DNA from 3 places in the Paenarthrobacter sp. NPDC089307 genome. Region 2 is predicted to be linked to each of the others. Evidence: predicted binding sites of a transcription regulator. Region 2 holds the regulator's gene; each other region holds the start of a gene.
What was found. The regulator LexA, encoded in region 2, represses DNA repair genes until DNA is damaged. The targets are predictions, from matches to a motif close to TCGAACANNTGTTCGA.
Positions count from the first base shown of each region.

Region 1: a site for LexA is predicted at 1,291-1,306, ahead of ruvA (Holliday junction branch migration protein RuvA). Genes of this name have one in related genera too.
Region 3: a site for LexA is predicted at 908-923, ahead of AB0N72_RS08720 (shikimate dehydrogenase). Genes of this name have one in related genera too.

Region 1 covers NZ_JBFBHE010000001.1:730,605-732,865, forward strand. The annotation lists gene ruvB (Holliday junction branch migration DNA helicase RuvB) at 1-592, opposite strand, end outside; gene ruvA (Holliday junction branch migration protein RuvA) at 585-1,229, opposite strand; gene ruvC (crossover junction endodeoxyribonuclease RuvC) at 1,332-1,910, opposite strand; gene AB0N72_RS03330 (YebC/PmpR family DNA-binding transcriptional regulator) at 1,955-2,261, opposite strand, start outside.
Region 2 covers NZ_JBFBHE010000002.1:46,320-48,580, reverse strand. The annotation lists gene AB0N72_RS04180 (ATP-dependent DNA helicase) at 1-646, shown strand, start outside; gene lexA (transcriptional repressor LexA) at 699-1,442, opposite strand; gene AB0N72_RS04170 (LysM peptidoglycan-binding domain-containing protein) at 1,785-2,144, shown strand; gene AB0N72_RS04165 (histidinol-phosphate transaminase) at 2,237-2,261, shown strand, end outside.
Region 3 covers NZ_JBFBHE010000003.1:248,344-250,604, forward strand. The annotation lists gene AB0N72_RS08720 (shikimate dehydrogenase) at 1-816, opposite strand, end outside; gene AB0N72_RS08725 (IclR family transcriptional regulator) at 1,030-1,800, opposite strand; gene AB0N72_RS08730 (MFS transporter) at 2,006-2,261, shown strand, end outside.

The DNA.
Region 1 (2,261 bases), on a different contig from region 2:
AGCCGGCGGAGCGGCGCAGGACAAGTTCGAGCTCGGCCACGGAGTAGAACTCGAGATGCCCCGTAAATCCGAAACGGTCGCGCAAAGGACCTGGGAGCAAACCCGCCCGGGTGGTCGCTCCCACAAGGGTGAAGGGCGGCAGCTCCAGCGGGATGGCCGTGGCGCCCGCGCCTTTGCCCACCACGATGTCCACACGGAAGTCCTCCATGGCCATGTACAACATCTCTTCAGCGGGCCGGGACATGCGGTGGATCTCGTCGAGGAAAAGTACCTCGCCCTCCGAAAGGGAGGACAGTATGGCGGCCAGATCCCCAGCGTGCTGGATGGCCGGACCACTGCTGATCCGCAGTGGCGCGTTCATCTCCGCCGCAATGATCATGGCCAAGGTGGTCTTGCCAAGCCCGGGGGGACCTGACATGAGCACATGGTCGGCGCTGCGACCCCGCATTTTGGAGGCCTCCAACACCAAGGCAAGCTGCTTGCGAACACGATGCTGGCCCACGAAGTCATGCAGGTTCTTCGGGCGGAGCGCGGCCTCAATGACCCGCTCTTCCGGTTCCTCTCCCCCGCTGACCAATGACTGCTCAGCCACGGCTGCCTACGCGGTTGCCGGCGCGCGCACCGTCCTGGCCGAGCCACCTAAGTGTGGCGCGGAGGATCTGCGCGACGTTTCCTGCCTCCACCAGTTCAGGGGAATCGGCCATAGCCTTGTCAATGCTCCCCGTGGCATCCTTCTCGGACCAGCCCAGACTCGTCATGGCAGCAACCACCTGTGGCTTCCATTCGGCCTTGACTGCGGTCTCCGGCGCCGCGGCGGTGCCTGTGCCGTGCGGGACAAGCTTGCCGGCAAGCTCAAGCACGATCCTTCCGGCCACTTTGGGTCCGATGCCCGGGACCTTCGTGAAGGCCTTGCCGTCGCCGGTGTGCGCAGCCACGCGGATGGCCTCCGGTTCGTGAACGGCGAGCACGGCCAGGGCCAGGCGCGGTCCCACCCCGCTGACACTGAGCAGGACGTCGAAGACTTCCCGTTCGTCGTCGTCGGCGAAGCCGAACAACGTGAGGGAATCTTCCCGGACAATCATGGACGTGAAGAGCTTGGCTTCAGTTCCCACAGTCAGGTGGCTCAGGGTCTGCGGTGTGGCGAAAACACTCATGCCGGCGCCGTTGAGATCGATGACGGCGCTGGACAAACCAACGTGGGCTACCGTTCCACGGAGAAAACTGATCAAGACCCGGCTCCTGAAGTATTGCCCGTTGCGACGCCGTGAAACAGCGGAGAAAGCGGACTATCCGAACATATCTACGAATACCCTAGCAAGGACAGCCAGGTATCACCGTGCACGGCGCGCTTTCGCTTCGGCGTCCGCCCAGGCCTTTTGGGCAGGGGTCAGGGAACTGCCCCCGGCGCCTCCGCCGACAGCCCCCATGCCGCTTCCTGCGCGCCACGCGTGGGTCAGGGCCAAAGCCAGGGCGTCAGCGGCGTCGGCCGGTTTGGGTGGGGCGTCAAGGCGGAGGATCTTGGTCACAAGCTTCGTCACGGCGTCTTTGTTGGCCGTGCCACTGCCGGTAACCGCGGCCTTCACCTCCGAGGGCGTGTGCAGCGCAACGGGGATACCCCGGCGGGCGGCTGCGGCGATCACGACGCCGGAGGCCTGGGCCACGCCCATCACCGTACTTACGTTCATCTGGGAGAAAACGCGTTCGACGGCGACGACGTCCGGCTTGTGCAGGTCAAGCCACTCGTCGATCGCCTGTGCTATGACCAGCAGGCGCTTGTCCAGGGTCAGTTCGGCAGAGGTTCCCACCACGCCGACCGCGATCATGGTGGCGCGGCGGTTCCGCTCAATGTCCACCACGCCGATGCCGCAACGGGTAAGGCCCGGATCGACTCCCAATACGCGAAGAGTCAAGTCCGGGCCTTCCTGTTGATGATCAAATCCGGGTGCTGCCGCGCCTACTCGGCGTCGAGGGCAGCCTGCACTTCCTCGCTGAAGTCCGCGTTGCTGTACACGTTCTGGACGTCGTCCAGGTCCTCGAGGGCGTCCACGAGCTTCATGAACTTCTTGGCGCCATCAACGTCGAGCTCCACCTGCATGGACGGCACGAATTCGGCTTCGTCGGTTTCGTACTCGATCCCGGCTTCCTTGAGGGCGTCACGGATGGCCTGAAGGTCCGAGGGCTCGGAGTGGATTTCCCAGTTCTCGCTGCTGTCCTTGACTTCCTCGGCACCTGCGTCAAGGACGGCCATGAGGATGTCGTCT
Region 2 (2,261 bases):
GCCTTTCGACTACCCCAAGCAGGGGGTGCTGTATGTGGCGAAGCACCTTCCCAAACCCGGCCGCGGCACCTCCCCGGAGGCCTTGGACGAGCTGGAAGACCTGATCCGGGCATCTGGCGGGGGAGCGCTGTGTCTCTTCTCCTCGCGGCGGGCAGCCGAAGAGGCGGCCGACGCAATGCGCCTACGACTGGATGTGGACATCCTTTGCCAAGGCGAGTCCACCATGGCGGCCCTGGTTAAGCAGTTCGCCGACGAGCCCGATACCTGCCTCTTCGGAACGATGTCGCTGTGGCAGGGTGTGGATGTCCCGGGTGGTTCATGCCGCCTCGTGGTCATTGACCGTATTCCGTTTCCGCGTCCCGACGATCCTTTGATGACGGCACGGTCCCGCGCGGTGGCGCAGTCAGGCGGGAATGGATTCATGGCAGTCTCGGCCACTCACGCAGCTATCCGTCTTGCCCAGGGTGCCGGGCGCCTGATCCGCTCCACCGGGGACAAAGGCGTGGTGGCGGTACTCGATCCCCGCCTCTCCACGGAGAGGTACGGCGGATTCCTGCGGGCCGCCCTGCCGCCGTTCTGGGCGACTACGGACCGTTCGGTGGTACGTGGTGTCCTGGAGCGGTTGGGATCCTCCAGGAAGGCCTGACGGGCCCCCTGCCGCGCCCTGGAGGCGCTGCCCCGGAGGCCAACGAGGGAAGCTAGAGGGACCGAAGTACGGAGACGACCTTGCCCATGATGGTTGCCTGGTCGCCGAGGATGGGTTCGTACTGGGTGTTCTGGGGCAGCAGCCAGGTATGGCCATCCCGCTGGCGGAATGTTTTCACAGTGGCTTCATCATCCAGCAGCGCAGCCACGATGTCCCCGTTGATGGCATCGTTCTGGCGGCGGACAACTACCCAGTCCCCGTCGCAGATGGCGGCATCGATCATGGAGTCTCCGGCGACCTTCAGCATGAAGAGCTCGCCGTGTCCCACGAGCTGCCTGGGCAGGGGGAGTACGTCCTCCACAGTCTGGTCGGCGAGGATGGGGCCACCTGCCGCGATGCGGCCTACCAGGGGAACCATGGCGGTATCGCTTGCGCTGGCAAGCTCCGTGACGGCCAGGCCGCCGGTGCTCCTGAGGCTTGCCGGTGCTTCGACACCCGGGATCGGACCGCCATCAAGTGTCAGCGGCATCAGCACTTCCATGGCCCGGGGCCGCTTGGGATCCCTGCGGAGGTAGCCAAGCTTTTCGAGCTGCGAGAGCTGGTGCGTGACGCTGGACAGGCTGGCCAGTCCTACGGTGTCGCCGATTTCACGCATGCTGGGTGGATAGCCGTTGTCGTTGACGGAACGCTGAATCGTCTCCAGGATCTTCTTCTGGCGCACGGTAAGGCTCTTGGGAGACTTTTGAGGCTGTTGGCTCCGCAGGGGTGCCCCGCCGCCTGTGGCTTTCGCTGCCATGTTCGCCAATGCCTTTCGTTCCGCCCCGAAGTGAGCCGGGGATGCAGGGCCTGAAAAAATGTCAGACCCTCCTGTTCCACTGAAACAGTGCTGTTTCTTCACTCAAACGTAGGGCAGCCACAGGCGTTTATCAAACATTTGTTCTAGCGAGTCTCGACACCGTTCGTTGATAAGTGCTAAAAATGTCATAGCAAGGTTCGAATATGTGTTCTATAAACACCGTCCCAAGGCTTGATGTTCGAACAGGACGTTCGAACACCGGGCAAGGCCGGGAACACAAAGAATTGGCAGCCCTGCTCCGGAAGCCCCGGAGCAAGGCAATAGCTCAGAAGGGCTCAGCTCATGTCCGCAATCACTTCGTTCGCTGATTTCCGCACCACCCAGGCACCCGCCCGCCTGCGCCTCACCCGCCGGGGCCGCATGGTCTTCTTTGGTATCCCGGCAATGCTCCTGGTGGCCGCCCTGCTTAGCCTGGCCGGTTTCATCACTTCCCCTGCCAAGGCTTCCGACTCCCAGGCGCAGCTGCAGCCGCCGGTTGCTGTGTCTGTGACCGTTCAGCCGGGCCAGTCCCTGTGGGGCATCGCCGGCGCTGCGGCTCCGGAACGGGATCCCCGTGATGTCATCGCCGAAATCATCCAGCTCAATGACCTCCGTGGCGGACGCATTCTTCCCGGGCAGCAGCTGTTCGTACCGGCCCACTGAAACGGCCGATGCACGGTGCCGATCGTGCGCCCGGATCTCTGCCCGGACGTCACAGTTACTCGGCAGTCCCAGTGGCCCCTTAAACTGTTCTAGTGAGTGAGCAGCTTGAGCGACTTG
Region 3 (2,261 bases), on a different contig from region 2:
GTCCCTTCCGGTGAAGAGCTTGAAAGCGTCGGCCGCCTGGCCTACTGCCATGCGACCGCCGTCGAGGACGTCGCAACCCTTGGCGCGCGCCTCGCGAACCAGTTGCGTCTCGATGGGGCGATAGACGATGTCCGCTACCCAGTGGCGCGGCTCGACCAGCCCGATATCCAGCGGAAGCCCGGGGTGGGCGGCCATGCCGATCGGGGTGCAGTGCACCAGGCCGTCGGCGAGGGGCATGACTTCGCTGAGTTCCGCAGGCGTGCGCGGCGTGACGGTGGCTTCGGGGAAGAGTCCGCCGAGTTCCGCGGCGCGCTCGGCGGCCCGCGCGGCATCCATATCCACGAGGTCCAGGGTTTTGACCCCCGCCTTCAACTGCGCGTATGCGACGGCGGAACCCGCACCACCGGCGCCCAACTGGACCACTCGGTCCAGCTTCGCCTTCGGAAGTCCGTCGCCCAATGCCGAGCCGAAGCCGGAGAAGTCGGTGTTGTGGCCGATGAACCGGCCGTCCTGGATCAGGACCGTATTTACGGCACCCAGGCGAGCGGCGTCGTCGGAAATTTCATCAAGGTGCCCCAGCACCAACTGCTTGCATGGGTGTGTGATGTTCAGGCCGTTGAAGCCCATGCGCCGGGCTGCGGTGAGGAGGTCCCCGACGGCGGTGGCCGGCAGGGCGAGTTCCAGCAGGTCGATGGGGCGGTACAGCAAGCGAAGGCCCTGCACGTCGGCTTCGCGTTCATGCATGGGCGGCGTGAGCGAGGGCATGACGCCTTCGCCAACGAGGCCCACCAGAACGGACTCGGCTCGGTTGCTCATCCTAAAGCTCCTTTGACTTCGGCAAGGCGCGGGGTGTTTCTGGGACTCCGCGTTGCCGGGTGTTAGTTAGGTTACTACAAGTGTTCATATTCCGCACGCTTGTTCTTATCGCGAACAATCACGGACGGGCCGTGCGTTGCGGGGCCTGCTCCGCACCCTTTGCCTTGCGTTTAGCATGCACATCGGGCCTCACAACGGAGCCGGCCGACGAGGTCATCGCTGGGGCAAGCGGGCCGCGAGTTCAGCCGCGGCTTCCTGCAGCGTGGGCACGTGGGCGATGAGTTCCTCCATGGTGAGGCGGAAGACCGGCACGGCTGTGGCAAGTGAGGCGAAAGCGTGGCCCTGGGAATTCAGGACCGGTACAGCGACGGCGCGCATGCCGATCTCGTTTTCCTCATCCATCACGGCGTACCCCTGCCGGCGGACCTGTTCGATTTCCGCGCGGAAGGCATCGCGGTCGGTAATGGAGTGCTCGGTCAGCGGATCCAGGGGTAGATCCTCTACGAGGCGCTTCCGCTCGGCATCCTCCTCGAAAGCAACCAGGGCCTTTCCCACCGACGTCGTATGCAGCGCCCCGAGATGGCCGGGGTCGCTGGTGACGCGGAAAGTCTTGGGGCCATCCACCTTGTTGACCGTGAGGTGGTGGTCGCCGTCGCGGACAGACAGGATCGTGGCCTCATGGGTGCTGTCAGTGACCCGCTGCAGGACCGGCAACGCGGTGGCGGCAAAGCCGTGGTGGTTGGATACCCGCTGCCCCAGCTGGAAGACGCGCAATCCGAGGTGGTAGCGGCGGCCGTCAGGCTCATAGTCAACGAATCCGTCGCGGGTCAGTGAGCCCAGCAGACGGTAGGTGGTGCTGAACGGCAGCCCCGCACTCCGCGCCAGATCAGCCGCACTGGCGCCCTTGGGCTCGTTTCCCAGCAATACCAACAGGCCAAGGGCCTTGCCGACCATGTCGGTCTTTGTGTCCTCTTTCACACTCATAACCCGATGCTCTCACATAGTGAGAGCTATTTCTAGATGGTGGTGATAGCTCTTGACAAGTGACCGCACTCACAGTCATCATTGCTGTATTACGCAAGTAGCTCTCACCATGTGGTTACTTTCCGAGGGATTGACCGGCCGCACCTCGCTTGGGTCTCCCGCTGTAGCTCTATCCGCGACATCGTCGTCACAGAAGGAACACCCAATGAGCCAAACAATGCCGTCAGCGACGCCAGGCATCTCCGAAACCGCAGGGACACCCAAGAAAGCAGCGCTTGCCAGCTTCCTGGGCAGCGCCGTGGAGTATTACGACTTCTTCATCTTCGGCTCCGCCGCGGCCCTGATCTTCCCCCACGTCTTCTTCCCGGACGCCGACACCAACGCGGCCGTCATGTCCTTCGCGACGTTCGGTTTTGCGTACCTCGCCCGCCCCATCGGCGCGGCATTCCTGGGCCACTTCG